DNA from 2 places in the Hymenobacter nivis genome. Region 1 is predicted to be linked to the other one. Evidence: riboswitches for the same ligand, from Rfam matches in the RefSeq annotation. Region 1 holds a riboswitch; the other holds the start of a gene.
What was found. A riboswitch is a leader RNA that binds a small molecule or an ion and turns the genes downstream of it on or off. The one in region 1 is predicted to bind cobalamin.

Region 1 (7,600 bases):
CTTGTGCGCGCCCGGCCCACGGTCAGGCCCATGCTGCGGGCGTAGTTTTCGCCCAGCAGCAGGGCATTCAGCGGCTTGGCCGAGGCAAAAGCCAGCCCCAGCCCCACTGTCACTACGGCCGCCAGCACCACCAGGTGGGGCCCCACCACGCCGCCCAGCGAGCCGAACGTCCAAAGCAAATATTCCTGAATCTGCTCGGGGGCACTGAAGTATTGCCATAGGCCGACAATGGCCCCGGTGACGCTGCTAACCATCAGGCCCACAATAAGTAGCACCACGTTGTCGCGCACCCGGGCCGAGAGGGCCATCACCAGGGCCATCACCAGGGCGGCGCCGGCGGTGGCGGCCAGCACCAAGCCCCAACTGCCGCCCACGCCCAGCGCCCGGATGGCGAAGCCGCCCGCTGCGCCGCTGCCCCCGGCCAGCATTACGGCGGCCACGCCCAGCCCCGCCCCCGCCGTGAGGCCCAGTACTGAGGGCCCCGCCAGCGGGTTACGAAACAGCGTTTGCATCTGCAAGCCGCTCACAGCCAGGCCACTGCCCACGGCCAGCGCCGTCAGGGCCTTGGGCAGGCGAATCTCCCTCACGATGAACGCCCAGGCCGGGTTGTCGGCCGCCTGGCCCAGCAGAATCTTCACCACCGCCGCCAGCGGGATGCGCACGGGGCCCAGGGCAATGTCGAGCACGAAGCCCAGGGCCACCAGCCCCGCCAGGGCCAGCAGCCAAGCCGTGCGCCGCCGCCCGGCCGCGACCAGCGACGGCGGCGCGGCCGCCAGTTGGGCCGTGCTCATTTCAGCCACTGGTAATAGTAGAGCTGCCACGAGGGCAGCAGCTCGGGGTGCAAAATCTTGATCAAATCCGACAGCACGAGGTCGGGCCGCACCGCCCCCGATTCCCAATAGTCGTTGGAGCCCTGGGCGTTGGTGCGGCGGTTGTTGTTGTACACGCGGCCGGTTTGGAAGGGCGCGAAGGCGGCGTAGCGCGCATCCTGGGCCAGGATATCGGCCTTGGTGGCGGCGGTGCCGGTTTGCAGCCAGTAGTCGGCGGTGAGGGCCACGGGAGCCACGGTTTCGAACGACAGCGCCAGGCTGCCGCTGGGGGCCCGGGCCTGGTCCCAGGCGTAGGTGCAGCCCGCGTCGCGCAGGAACTGCGTGAGGTAGCTGTCGGTATCGGGCACGTACCACACGTCCTTAAACGGCAGGCCAACAACCACTTTAGGCCGCTGGGCGGCGTAGTGGCCTAGGGCCGCCAAGCGGTGGTAGGAGCGGGCCACCTGGTCAAATTTCCGGTTCACCAAATCTTCCTTGTTGAGCAGCGCGGCCAGCACTTTTACCCACTCGGCGCGGGCCAGGGGCGTGGTTTCCACCCACTCGGAGTTAATCATGACGGGCACGCCAGCGGCTTCCAGCGTCTGGAAGCGCGCCAGGCTTTCGCCGGGCCAGCCGGTGGCCATCACCAGGTCGGGGTGATGGGCAATAAGCTCTTCGTTGTTAAGCTCTTTGCCCTGGCCTACCTCGTAAATCTTGCCGGCGGCGATGCGCTGCCGCACCGGCGCGGCCGAGGCGTACTTGAAGCTACCCAAGCCCACTACCAGGTCGGCGGCCCCCAGGAAATCGGCCAGCGCTACGTGCATCGACGATAGGGCCACAAGGCTCCGCAGCGGCGTTTCGATGACGTGGGCATCGGCGTAGCCCGCTGGCCGCCCCGCCCCGCGGGGCACCAGCAGGTAGCGTGTAGCCGTGGTTTTCTGCTCGAACGGGCTCAGGATGGTGACCAGCTTGCCGCCCGCTACGTAGCTGATGGTGAAGCCCTTGGCGTACTGCACCGCAGTGCGCCCACGCGGCGCCCCGGCGACCGCTGCCCGAGGGGTAGCCGCCGGGGAAATTGTCGTTTGGCCAACGCCGGGCCGGGGCCCCACCAGCAGCAGAGCCGATAGCGTGAGGGTGCGCCAAACAGCAAAAAAAGGGGGTTTGCCGCCGGCACAGCCAGCGGGAAGCGGGGGGTTGGGCATGGTACAACGAGCCTTTCTGCCGAAAGCTGTGACTGTATGGAGCAAGCGGCAGGTCTTCTGACTTCCCCCGCCGGCCGATGGCCTTCCCATCCCCAAGAGGACAGTGGCGCCGTGTATCGGTCGGTTGGTGAGGGGGTTACAGCAGCGGAGACTGTCCCGGAATTACACCGGCTTCCCTTTTAAAATCGTTCCGCACCGCGGAAACGATTACCATTTGTTGGTGCAAAGGTAGGCTGAATTATTGGCCGCCGTGCGCTGGAGCCCCAAATTTGGCTACAGTCCAGCCGCCGCCCGCACGAAGGCCACGCGCGCCGCCACCGTGGTTTTAGGCAATTCCAGCACCGCAAAACCCAACCGCTGGTAGGTGCGCCGCAGGGCCCCGTGCAGCACCGTGGCCTCGGCAAACGTCTGCCAGCGCTCGGCGTCGTTCACGTAAATATCAGCCCACGGCGGCGCCAAAAACACCACCGGCTGGTATGGGTGCGCCGCCACTGCGGCGTAGCACGCAGCCGGCACGAGTAGCCCCGCAACCTCTAGGTAGGCAACGACATCAGGTAGCCCGCGGTCAAAAAATGTGACGCCGCCGCGCCGCGACGCCGCCGCGTGGTCGGCCACCATGCGGGCCATCGCCAGTTCGGCAAAGCCTGCCAAATCGAGCCACGGCACCCGGCCGCTACCCAGCGCCACCTGCTCCTGGATGAGCTGGCGCGACACTTCATCAGCCCCCGCGAAGCCAGCGGCTCGCAGGGCCCCCAGCAGCGTAGTTTTACCGGCCCCGGGCCCCCCGGAGATGACGTAAAGGGGCATTTTTATTATTACGCTCAATTACAAAGGCTCAATCATACAACTAGATAACCATTAGACCTCTTTCCTAAATAAGAATCACTTTTTCAATATTTAATAAAACTTACGCAGCCTCAAGTACAAGAACAGGAATAGATGAATTCTGCAATTGCTGCCGCAGCCATTCAGCCCAGGGTAGGCAGGCGGCCTGGTAGATGGTGCGGCCGATGGCGCGGGCGTATTGCCGCAACGTTACCCAGACTAAATAGCAACAAGTCAAATGATTGCGCTGCGCCTGCGCCTTGCGGCACTGGCATTTCTCGGAACCCGTTAATTGCTTGAAACTCCGGTGAAACTCCTCCACCTGCCAGCGTACCTGCACCGCCTCAATAACCATTTCCCGATTGAGATGAGCTGCCAAGTAATTGGTTATCACCCATTCAATGCTGCCGTCTATGGTAACCAGCTTGAAAAGTTTGACCCCAAACGGTACTTGTTGCAGGCGCACTTCCACGCCCCGGCTCCAGCCCCCCGCCGGCGGGTCGAGCGTGTTCAGGGACTGATAGCCCGTTTCCTTCCCTAAACTCACTAACCGATTGCTTTTCAGGGTGGTGAAAAACGTCCAACCGGCTTGCTCAATCACTTTCAGGTTCTCGCTGTTGGCATACCAACTATCAAAGAGCAGGGTGCGGGCCTGAATTTTTCCCTCTTCCACCACTTGTTTGAACATGGCCTGGAAGTGGTCGTTTTTCGTCAGCCCGTCCTGAGCAGGAGCGTATATGCGGAAGTCTAGCGACAGAAAATCACCGCTTTCGCCGCTGCTGTGGAATAGATTAACCAGCCCAATGCCCGTGACCAACCCGTGCACATTGCCCGAATATTGTCGCTGCGCTACTTCAATGAAGCGACTGTAGCGCTTATCCTGCACACTATCATCCACCAGCAGAAATGCTTCGGGTGAGTCGGCTACCAAAGGCTGTACCAACTCCCGTAACTGACCCGCCGAAAACGTGTTATTGCGCAAAAAGCGATATACCTGATCGTGGCTCATCTCTGGCAGGTGGACGGCCAAATGCGCCCCTATATAATTGCGCGGGGTGTTGAGCAAAAAATCAATGCAGGTCCTTTGGGTTAGCATAAAAGGTCGTTTTTAGCCCAAATTACGCCCTGTGCGTAAGTCCGATAAGTCCCAGAGCAGGCCGCGCTTGTCGTGGGCAAACGTACGGAGTACGTCGGTCACATACGGTTGGAGCTTGCTGAAGGTGGCCGAGTCGCGCGAGGCCGGGTCGCCGGGGCCCTGTGCCCAGCCCGAATTATGTACGCCCGTTTTGGGGGCCGGCTGGGGGCTGGGCTTGGCCTCCTTGTTCCAGCAGTCGTCCAAAAACACAAACAGCGTCTGAATGTGGTGCTTGACGGCCAGGCCCAGGTACTGGTCGACGCGCTTTTTGAAGCCCGCCGGGTCTTCCTGATACGCCAAGCTGTGCAGAAACACGCGCATGGTATTGAACCCAATGCCCTCGGCGTAGCCCAGTTCCCGGTCGATGGTGGTGAGGTCGAACGTGGCGGCCTGCCACATTTCGAGCTGGTTGATGGCCGTACTGGGAATAAAATTGGCCCCTGACATCCAGGAATGGGCTTTGTACCAAGCATTGGCTTTGGCTTTGCCGATCGGCCAGCGCTGGCCCGCCATCGCGGCGCTGGTGGCAGCGCCACCGGTGGTTTTGGTTTTTTGGGCGTAGCCACTGCCCGAAGCCAGCAGGAGCAGTACGAAAAGAAACAGGTGTTTCACGAAAGGAAAAGGATGGGAATACGCTCGTGGAGCAATTAAAAAAAGGGCGGTGGTCCAAAGCGAGATGATTTCGGTATTTCACTCAATTTATGATGTCTGAATATTCGTCCTTCCAGCTTTCCTGACGTGTTTTTAAGCTGACTTAATTAACAAACTAAAGGTCCGGTATCATCCTGCTTTGGACCACCGCCACAATAGTTATTGGCTCGCGGAAGCGCGGTGCCCAGTGCACCCCCTGCCGGCCCACTGTGAGGCGGCGGGCCGGCCCGCAACCGGCGGTGCCGAGCAAGGCGGCCAAGCCCAGCGTAAGCCACCGGAGCCACAGTCCGTTCAGGCGGTTCGAATAATGCACATCCATTAAGGCCATGTTATGGTTGTTTAGCGCCTGAAATCGTCCTGCACCCGCACAATATCTTCTTCATCGGAGGGCTGCACGGCACTGGTATGCTGCCATGTTTCGGCCAGCAGCCCCCAAGCCCCACTAGGCGGTGCCGCTCCCCCTGTTGCAGGGCAGTCTAGTTACCCACATTATAAGCCACTACTTCGCCCTATTCGTCGGAAGCGCTAACGGCGACGCCCACTGGCCCCTGCACCACGCGCTAAACCTCGGCCCGCCGATGGTGGTACTGCCACGACAGCAGCTAATGCAGGGCAACCAACAGGATTTTCGGGGTCAGCTTACCCGAAATCATAAGCTGGTCTATCGGCAGCCCATCAAAATACTGGTTGGCAAACTGCTGCGCCTGGCTTTCGTCGATGACGAAAAAACCGCCCCAGGGGCGGGTGGCATCCTACCGCTCGATGCGGAGGCCGGCGGCCTGTAGCTGCGCGGCCGTATGAGTAAAAAGCTGCGGCTTTTTGGCTTCTAATGAATGCATGATAAGTATGTTGGGGTAGTTGGCACAGAAAGCCAGACGGAAGGAATTAGTTGTCAAGAAGTCATCAGGGCCTAGCTTGACTAGCGGGTGCGCCGGCCACGGCCCGGCGTACTGGCCCCCGCTTTCTCTTCTTCGGCCAGTATTGCTCCCGGACTATTCTGCAGGTATAGCCGTTGCGCATTCGGGTTGTTGGGGGCGCCGGTACCTTGAAAATGACTCACCCGCAGGCCGGTTACATGGTCGGTTTCGATACCATGGGAAAGGAAGGAGCTGCGCGGGTTTAGCCAGCGCAAGGCAAAATCGTCGATGATCAGCCCGATGACGTATTGGGCCAGAATGCCGGGAATATCGCGGGCAAATAGTTGGTTTTTTTCGCTCATTATGCCGCGTAAATCCACGTTGCCACCGGCCACGCCATTGAGTGGGCTATCGATAAAGTCGAAGGTGACGTGGCGGAAGGATAGGTCTTCAATCACGCTTTCCGGCGTACCATAGACCAGAATACCGTTTTCGCCTCGGCAAGTAATGTTCTCGAAACGCACGTTTTTGATGCGACCCAGCTTCACGTTTTCCTTGCCGCGAATGGCCGAAATGTGAATGGGTTCGCCGTTGCCCCACCAATCGCCGGTGCGCAAGTGAGTGTCAATGTTGATGTTGGTAAACGTGAGGTTTTCCAGCGAGCCCTCGTCCCGCAGGAAGATGCCGATGCCGCGGGTGGAATTGGTGATATTGACGTTGCTGACCGTGACGTTGCGCACCGTGTTCTGGTCCAGAAAACCAATGCGAACGCCGCTGGAGTACGATTGCAGGTTGCAGTTGCTCACGATGATGTTCTCCGAAACGTGGCGCTGCCCGCTGAACCCGGGAATCTCGAAGTGGTGGTCGTAGCCGGTGATGGCGATGGCGTCGTCGCCTGCCCGGATGTCGCAGCCCGTGATAGTGACGTTGCTGGAACTCGTGATGTCGATGCCGTCGGCGTTCGGAGCCAGCAGCGACGACCATATTCGCACGCCGCTCACCCGTACGGCGTCGCAGTCGGAAAAATGCAGCGTCCAGAACGGAGAGCGCAACAGCGAAACGTCGGCGAGGCGCACGTTTCGGCACTGCGCAAAAATCACCATCTGCCGGGGCCGGGGTTCGCGGGGTTCCCACGGGCCGTCGCCAATACCGGTAGCAACGTGGCGAAAGTTATTTTTCTGGCGAGTGTAGCGGGTGGTGACGGTATCAATTTTCTTGGCGCGCGTCACGTCGAAGTAAGCCGGGTCGTTGCCGTCGATAGTACCCAGGCCGGTGAGAGCCACGTTTTCGGCCAGTTCGGTGTAGAGGATGCCGTAGTGGTTGGTGCCGTATTCGGGGTACTTGGGCAGCGTATAGGCCCGGTAATCGTTGATGTTGGGGCTGCCCAAAAGAACGGCTCCGCTTTCCAGGTGCAGATTCACGTTGCTTTTCAGGCTGATAGTTCCCGTAAGAAAAGTGCCGGGTGGCACGTCCACGGTGCCACCGCCGGTGCGGTTGCACACGTCAACGGCCTTTTGGATGGCGGCCGTGGCCAGGGTTTTGCCGTCGGCCACGGCCCCGTAGTTGGTGATGGCGTATGTTTGGGCACGACCGTTGAAACGGGCGATGCACAGAGCGCTCAGCAGCAGGAAAAACCGGGTTAGAAGCATAAGACTGGGGATATCAGGGGTTAGCGGGCGAACCCAGGGCCCAGCACTTTAAGCTCCCATACCGAGGCGTTGCGGTCTTCAGAATTGGTAACGGCCAGGCGTACGTAGCGGGCGCGAAAATCCTTGTCGATGGCCATGGCACGGTAGGCCGGAATGGCTTCGTTACTGTGGTCGACCAGCGTCACCCAGTTTTCGTTATCCGTTGAATACTCTACCCGAAAGGTCACCTGCTTGTCAGGGTACTCGAAGTCGACTTCCACGCGCCGGATGGGTTCTTCGCGCTGCAGGTCTACGGTAAGGGTGCCTTTCTCATTGGGGCTGGTGGTCCAGCGGGTGTCGTGGCGGCCGTCCACGGCGTGGATGGCCCGGTTGGTGGGCAGCTCGGTATTGGCGAACACCGGCTTGTTGAGCGCCAGGTTCACGACCGGATTTTTAGCACCTAGCAGCTGGCCCAAGTCGTTGACGTAAGCCC
Region 2 (7,600 bases), 1.8 Mb from region 1:
GTAATAGCGCACAGCCTGCGGCTGGGGCGGTTCGTCTGCGGAATAGCGGGTGGTTTCGACCCGGTCCAGGGCGGCCAGCCCCGGCCAGCGGCTTTGCTCATCGACCCAGCGTAAGTCGGTTTGCACGCCGACGTGCGTGCAGAGCGGGGTGTTGTGGGAGGCCAGACTCCAGGATTCGAGCGTCTGCCGGGCGGACACCTGGGCCAGGGCGCGTTCGGCTGCGGCCAACAGTGTAGCCTGATTGCCCTGGAGGGCCAGCCGGTGATCGCCGCCTTGGTGGCTGATTTGGGCCGCAATGACCGGCTGACACCTGAGCGCATCGAAACTGACGAGGCAGCCGCGCACGTAGAGCAGGGTCGGCACATCGGGGCTGGCGGGCCCGTTTCTGTCCTTTGCCCGCCGTGGCTACCTGGGCCAGGCTCAAGCCCTAGGTGTATGGTCCCGGTGTATGGGGAAGGGGTTTTTTGGTTGGGTCGCGATGAAAGATAGTAGGATTTTTTCGCCATTCCGCACAGATAAATTCGTGCGGGGTCAGGCCCTTCAAGCGCTTGAGCCGCTTGGCGTAGTTGTAAGCCAGCAAAAAGGCTTGTAAGTGACTGGCCAACTGCGCGCTCGTCTCGTAGTGAAACTGCTTAATCGTGGCTTCCTTCACCGTCCGGTTCATCCGCTCCACCTGCCCATTGGTCCAGGGGTGAGCGGGCTTGGTAAAGCGCTGCTCGATGCCCCACTCGTCGCAGAGCTGGCCGAACGGATGGCGACCAACTTTCGTATGATGCGGCAAGTTTCAGAATTGAATACCGTTGTCTGTCAATAGCTTATGCACCTTGTAGGGAATCTGCGGCAAGACCCGGCGCAAAAAGTCCGTGGCGATGGCCTGCGTGGCCTGTGGCTGTAACTCAGCGAAGGCCAGCTTGCTGGTGCGGTCAATGGCCACAAACAAATACTGCTTGCCTTCTTCCGTCTGGACTTCGGCAAAATCCACGTGCAGGTAGCCCAGCTCGTAGGCCTTAAACAGCGCCTTACCCGCCCCAGCTGCCGGCTCGTCGGCCGGGGGTAAGCGGCTGATGCCGTGGCGTTGGAAGCAGCGGTGCAGGGCCGAGCGGCTCAGGTGCGGAAGCGTCTCCTGCAAGGCATAGAGGCAGTCATCGAGTGGCAGCAGCGTGTGCTGGCGGAAGAGCACGATAGCCGCCTCTTCCACGGGAGTGAGCACGGTGGAGGCCGGTTTGGGGCCGCGCACAGCCTCTTCCGTACTGGTACGCCGCCGCCACTTGCGCACGGTGCCCTGGGTCAAGCCCAGGCGCTTGGCTAGCGTTTGTACGCCTTCTGTACTTTGCTGGATAAGGCGCCGAGTTGCCGGCGTTGTGGTGGCGCAGCCGTGTGGTACTTTTCCCATAGAGTTGCCTGAAAGCTACGACAAAAGTCCCCTTTCCCATCCCCTGGGACTATACACCTAGCCAGTTGCGCCACGGTCGGGACCAGGTGCAAGGCCCGCGGGCCGGCGCCGCGCAGTGTTTTGCCATCGATGCAGACCTGACCGATTTGGTCGGCTGGTAGCAACTGCCGCGTCCAAGCCTTGAAAGACCCGTCGAAAGGTATCGTCGGACGGAATGCCGTTGTCCAGGCAGCGGTAGCGCCGGAAGACGGCCTCTTTCTACTGGCCAAACTAGGCGATTTCCTCAAAATCATCGGCCCCACTCATCACGGCTATGATGCTGATAACAAGTATGTTTAGTAATTTATGGCGAAAGTTTTGGTAGTGGTCTATTGAAGAGTGAGGTTATAATTATCAATTACATAGGACTTACGCAAAAAGTGTAACTTGAAAGGAAAAGCCATGAAAGTGACGGCACAACTGTACGGGCAGTTTTTGGTGAGCAGCCAGGTCAACTACACGGGGACGTATCTGGCCGAGCATCTGGAGGGCCTCTCGCACGACAACGTGCGCTATTTTCTCAAAACCCGGCGTTTCACCCCCCGCCAGCTCTGGCAGCAAGTACGCCCACAGGTGATGCTCAGCGCGCGGGGCTACGTCCTGTTTGACGACACGGTGCTCGACAAGCACCACAGCCGGCGCATCGAACTCGTACGCCGCCAGTACAGCGGCAACGCCCACGGCGTGATTGCCGGCATCGGCCTGGTGACGTGTGTGTACGTCAACCCCGAAACCGACCAGTTCTGGCTCATTGACTACCGCCTTTTCGCCCCCGACACCGACGGCAAGACCAAGCTCGACCATGTGGCCGACATGCTCGGGCAATTGGCCCCGCGCAGTATCCCATACCGCACGGTGCTCATGGATAGCTGGTACGCCACCACGGCCCTGTTCAAGTGGCTGCTGGACGAAGGCAAAACATTTTACTGCCCGCTGAAAAGCAACCGGCTCGTCGATGATTCCGGCGGCCAGCAGCCCTACCAGCCCGTGGCCTGCCTGTGCTGGTCGGCCGCCGAAGTAGAAGCTGGCAAAATCCTGAAAGTGAAGGGCATGCCCAAAGATTGCAAACTGAAACTCTTCCGCGTACTGGTGTCCACCCACCGGACGGACTACCTCCTCACCAACGAGGTTGAGCCCTTGCACACGGCCGCTGCCGAACACGAAAGCAGCGTCCGCTGGACGATTGAGCAGTTTCACCGCGAACTCAAGCAACTCACCGGCGTGCAGGCCTGCCAGTGCCGGCTGGCCCGCAGTCAGCGCAATCATATTGCCCTGGCCGTGCGCGCTTGGACCTGCCTTAAACAAGCCGCCTACCAAACCAAACAAACCGTCTATCAGCTCAAACAAGGCTTTTTGGATGAGTATATGCGACATGAATTACGCCAGCCTTCGCTCGCGTTTGCGTAAGTCCTATATTAGCCTGGCGATGGTCATCCGCGCCACGCCGGTGGCGCGCACGATGCTACGCTGGGAATTCCGTTCGGTGAGCAAGGCTTCGACCTGGGCGTACTGCGCCGCTTTGGCGAGCGCCGCCGGCACAAACCGCGCTTGGTACCCGCACGCTTTGCACTGGTATTTGGGCTGGCCGCCCTGCGTGCCGTTGCGGCGGATGTGTTCGCTGCCGTAGCGGGCACACAAATGTTGCGTATAAACCATGCCCTAATTTACTGCTTCACTCTCCAATAGACCACCGCCAAAGTTTTTATTCTGCCGACGAAAGCCCGGTACGTCGGCTAAGCAGGTGGGTAGTGACATCAAACCAATGACGTGAGCCGCAAATTTACCCCGATGCACATAGTGCGGTTAGTCTGGGGGAAGGAGGGCAAATACGGCTAAATGGTCGGGGCAACCCTACCTTTGCGCCGTTGATTGGTGTGCATTCGCTTGCGAATGCCCTTAAAAGGGAATCCGGTGTAAATCCGGAGCAGTTCCCGCTGCTGTAAGTTCAGCCCCGCACCTGAGAATAGATGTCACTGTAGCGCCGGCTATGGGAAGGCCTCAGTTGTTGAACGAGCCAGAAGACCTGCCAGTCAGCATTACCTCCACCTTGCTTTCGGGAGAAAAGCTGTGGGTTACCAGTTTAGTACCGCAGAGACTGCTGGTTGCTCGTTCCTTTTGCCCGGTGGCGGGCCAGCTTCCTAATCGGGCTGGCTTAGTTGCTACTGCTCATGGCAAAAGACCTTTCCACCGTTCAGCGCATTGCCTTTATCTGCAATGGCGACTCTTGCCTGAAAAAAGGGGCGGCGGATACGACCACGCACATTCGGGCGGCCATTGTGCAGGCAGGGGCCAAGGGCCAGCTGCACACGGTCCGGACCCAGTGCACTGACCAGTGCCTGCACGGCCCGGTGGTCTTCATTCATCCCGAGGGCACTTGGTACCAGCACCTCACGGCCGACAAGGCAGCGGCGTTGGTAGCGGACCATCTACTGGCCGGGGAGCTACTGGCGGAATCGGTTTTGTATCAGGGTTGACCAGCGACACGGCGCGCACTTATGTCTTCTATTTCCCCCCTTCCCTTGCTTTCCCAATCAGCCCATCAGCCCATCAGCGTGCTGGGCGGCGGCTGGCTGGGCCTTCCCCTGGCCCAGTACCTGCAAGTGCATGGTTATGAGATGTGCGTTTCCCGCACCAGTGCCGCTGGCGTATCGGAAGTGAGCCGGTTGGGGTTGAACGCTTTTGCCATCGAGCTGGCAGCAGGAAACGCCTTGTCTGACAGCCCTTTCTGGCACGCGCCGACGCTCCTTATTACGGTGCCGCCCCAACCGGGCAAACCCAAGGACGAGCAGCTGGCGCAATTCGAGCGACTCATCGAGCGGGCGCGGGCCAGCGGGGTGCGGCAGGTACTGTACATCAGCTCCACTTCAGTTTACGGTGATAATGAGCAACTTGCTACCGAGGATATTGCGCCGGCACCGACTAAGCCGGGCGGCATGGTGGTGTATCAACTCGAACAGCTACTCCAGCGGGAACCGGCGTTCCGCACCACGGTGCTGCGGTTTGGCGGGTTAATCGGCTACGACCGGCTGCCGGATAGTGCGGCGGCCATCGAGCGCCGCCGCCGGGCCATCGATACGCCCATGAATGTGATTCACCGCGACGACTGCGTGCGCATCATCCACGAAATCGTACGCCAGCAGGCCTGGGGGGAGGTATTTAATGCCAGTGCCGACGCTCATCCCACGCGGCGGGCTTACTACGCCGCGGCGGCCCGAGCCCGGGACTTTACGCTGCCCGATATGGGACCCGTCCAGCCGCAACCCCACAAAGTAGTAAGCTCCGAGAAACTAAAAGCCCGGCTGAATTACCAGTTTCTATTTCCCAACCCGTTAGCCATTTTTGAGCAACCCGCGCGTGACATCCTCTAACGATACCTCTGCGCCCCTGGTAAGCATTGTCGGAGCCGGGCCCGGAGCCGCCGACTTGCTCACGGTGCGGGCCCTGCGCCGGTTGGGGCAGGCCGATGTGGTGCTCTACGACAACCTCGTTTCGGCGGAGGTAATGGCCCTGTGTGCCCCTGACGCCACGCTCATTTATTCGGGCAAAAAATACGGCGACCACGTAGACCCCCGGCAGCGGCAGCAGGAAATAAACGAAGCAATGGTGGCGTATGCCCGGCAGGGCAAGCGCGTGGTTCGACTGAAGTCCGGCGACCCCTTCATCTTCGGGCGGGCAGCGGAGGAAATCCGGTATCTGACGGCGCAGCAGGTGCCCTACGAGGTAGTGCCGGGGCTCACGGCGGGCCTGGCGGCGGCCAGCCTGGTGCACATCCCGGTTACCGAGCGCAACCACAGCAACGCGGTGCTGCTGTGCACGGCGCACACGGCCAATTACGATTTTGAGCAGCTCGACGCGCTGGCCAACATGCTGCGCACGGGCACCACCCTGGTGATGTACATGGGCCTGAGCAATATGCCGCAGGTAGTGGCAAAGCTGCAAGCGGCGGTCGGTCCGGACGCGGTCTACGTATCGGCCATCTCACACGTGTCGGGTTCGCAGCAAAGACTGGTGACGGCCCTGCTGCCGGATATTGAGGCGGCGCTGGCCCAGGCCGCCCTGCCCATGCCGGTGGTGTTCATCATCGGTAAGTACGCCTGCTCGCTCGATGAGGCGGCGGCCCACCTTCATTCTTTAAGCTAACTAACTCATGGCAACCAAACAAGGCATTCTGATTTGTGGGCACGGCAGCCGGGATAAAGCAGGTACCGCGGGCTTTCAGGAGCTGGTGGCCGGCCTCGTGCCGCGCTACCCCGACCGGGTCATCGACTACGGCTTTTTGGAGTTTGCCCACCCCATTTACGCCGCCGCCGTCGAGCGGATGTACCAGCAGGGCGTGCGCAACATCACGGCCATCCCGGCTATTCTATTCGCCGGCGGCCACGCCAAGAACGACATTCCGTTCGAGATGAACTCGCTGCAACAGCAGTACCCGGACCTGAAAATCACGCTGGGCCGGCACCTGGGCATCTCGGCCCCGCTCCTGCAGCTAGCCCGCCAGATGGTGGAGCAGGCCGAGGCCGGCCTCCCGCCCGTGCCCCGCGAAGAGTGCTGCCTGCTGCTGGTGGGCCGCGGCACCAACGACCCCGACGCCAACTCGGAAGTCGCCAAGCTCACGCGCCTCATCTGGGAGGGCCTGGGCTTCGGCTTCGCTACCACCGCCTACGTGGGCGTGACCAAACCGCTGCTGGCCGACACGCTGCCGCTGGTCGAGAGCTTGCCCTACCGGCGGGTGATAGTGCTCCCGGTGTTCCTCTTCACCGGCGTGCTGCTCAAGCGAATCTATAGCCAGGTGGAGGCGCACCAGGCCGCCTCAGCCAAGGAATATGTCTGCACCACTTCCTTTGGCAGCGACGAATTGCTGCTGCGAGCCGTGGACGAGCGCATCAACGAGGTGGAGTTTGGCAGCCCCAACATGAACTGCCAGCTCTGCAAGTACCGCATTCAAATGATTGGTTTTGAAGACGAAGTAGGCAAAGAGCAAACCGGCCACCACCTCAATGTGAAGGGTATTCTCTTCGAGGAAGAGCAGAAAATAGGGGCTAAAAAAGGGCTGCTGCCGCAACTCAAAAACCTGCTCGGCATCTAGCGCATGGCTCCTACCCCAGCCCCCACGGGCAAAATCTACGGCGTGTCGCTGGGCCCCGGCGACCCCGAGCTGATTACGGTAAAGGGCCTGCGCGCCTTGCAGCGCGCCGACCTTATTTATTACCCCGGTTCGGTGCAGGCCGACGGGCAGCACAGCAGCTACTCGCGCACCATCCTGGACCAGCTGGACCTGGACGAGGCCAAATTGTGCGGCATGTTTTTGCCGATGGCGAACGACCGGGCGGCGGCGCTGCACATTTATGAGCAAGCCTTTTACCAGCTAAAGGCCGACTACGAAGCCGGCCGCACGGTGGCGTTTGTGAGTGAGGGCGACAGCACCTTTTACAGCACTTTCGCCTACCTGCTGGCCCACCTGCACGCCCACCAGCTGCCGGTCGAAATCATTGCCGGCGTACCGTCCTTTTTACTGGCCACGGCCGCGCACCAGGTGCCGTTGGCGGTATTGCGCGAGAAAATAGCCATTATCCCACTGCTGACCAGCGCCGCCGCCCTCGAAGGCTACCTGCGCGAGTTTGAAACGGTGGTCCTTATCAAGGTGCGGGGGGCCCTGGACTACGTGCGCCCGGCGGTGGCGGCGAACTACGCTACCGTCTACTACGCCGAGTGGCTGGGCACGCCCAACCAGTACCTGACCACCGACCTGGCGGCCCTGATGGGGCGCGAGGTACCGTATTTTTCCTTACTTGTTTTGAAGAGCTTGCTATGCAATTAAGCGTTATTGGTATTGGCCCCGGCTCGGATGCGTACCTGGTGCCAGCGGCCCGGCTTGCGCTGGCCGACGCCGACATTGTGATTGGGTATCACTATTATTTTCAATTCATTAGCCACCTGCTCAAGCCCGGTTGCGTGTGCCTGGGTCGCGACCTATCGGAGGAAGAGGCCCGCGCCGAGCTGGCCGTGAATAACTGCCGGCCGGGCACCCACGTAGCCGTTATCAGCTCCGGCGACGCGGGTATATATGCCATGGCCTCGCTGGTGTATGAGTACGCGGCCCGCCAGCAGCGCACCGATATTCAGCTGCAAACCCTGCCCGGCATCAGTGCTTTTCAGGCGGCGGCGGCC

Region 2: linked by a shared signal. The riboswitch ahead of DDQ68_RS09630 ((2Fe-2S) ferredoxin domain-containing protein) and the one ahead of DDQ68_RS01400 (ABC transporter substrate-binding protein) in region 1 are both predicted to bind cobalamin.

What each region holds. Positions count from the first base shown of each region.
Region 1 is NZ_CP029145.1:339,873-347,472, reverse strand. It holds gene DDQ68_RS01405 (iron chelate uptake ABC transporter family permease subunit) at 1-791, opposite strand, end outside; gene DDQ68_RS01400 (ABC transporter substrate-binding protein) at 788-1,825, opposite strand; cobalamin riboswitch at 2,042-2,241, opposite strand; gene DDQ68_RS01395 (AAA family ATPase) at 2,285-2,818, opposite strand; gene DDQ68_RS01390 (IS701 family transposase) at 2,919-3,932, opposite strand; gene DDQ68_RS01385 (hypothetical protein) at 3,945-4,583, opposite strand; gene DDQ68_RS24370 (hypothetical protein) at 5,072-5,407, shown strand; gene DDQ68_RS01370 (glycoside hydrolase family 28 protein) at 5,542-7,128, opposite strand; gene DDQ68_RS01365 (family 43 glycosylhydrolase) at 7,149-7,600, opposite strand, start outside.
Region 2 is NZ_CP029145.1:2,174,167-2,181,766, forward strand. It holds gene DDQ68_RS09610 (ISAs1 family transposase) at 1-363, opposite strand, end outside; partial or broken gene DDQ68_RS09615 (IS481 family transposase) at 428-1,393, opposite strand; gene DDQ68_RS22775 (hypothetical protein) at 1,574-1,732, shown strand; gene DDQ68_RS09620 (IS701 family transposase) at 1,835-2,839, shown strand; gene DDQ68_RS09625 (transposase-like zinc-binding domain-containing protein) at 2,843-3,088, opposite strand; cobalamin riboswitch at 3,286-3,477, shown strand; gene DDQ68_RS09630 ((2Fe-2S) ferredoxin domain-containing protein) at 3,601-3,906, shown strand; gene DDQ68_RS09635 (NAD-dependent epimerase/dehydratase family protein) at 3,952-4,800, shown strand; gene cobA (uroporphyrinogen-III C-methyltransferase) at 4,787-5,572, shown strand; gene DDQ68_RS09645 (sirohydrochlorin chelatase) at 5,580-6,518, shown strand; gene cobI (precorrin-2 C(20)-methyltransferase) at 6,522-7,250, shown strand; gene cobJ (precorrin-3B C(17)-methyltransferase) at 7,241-7,600, shown strand, end outside.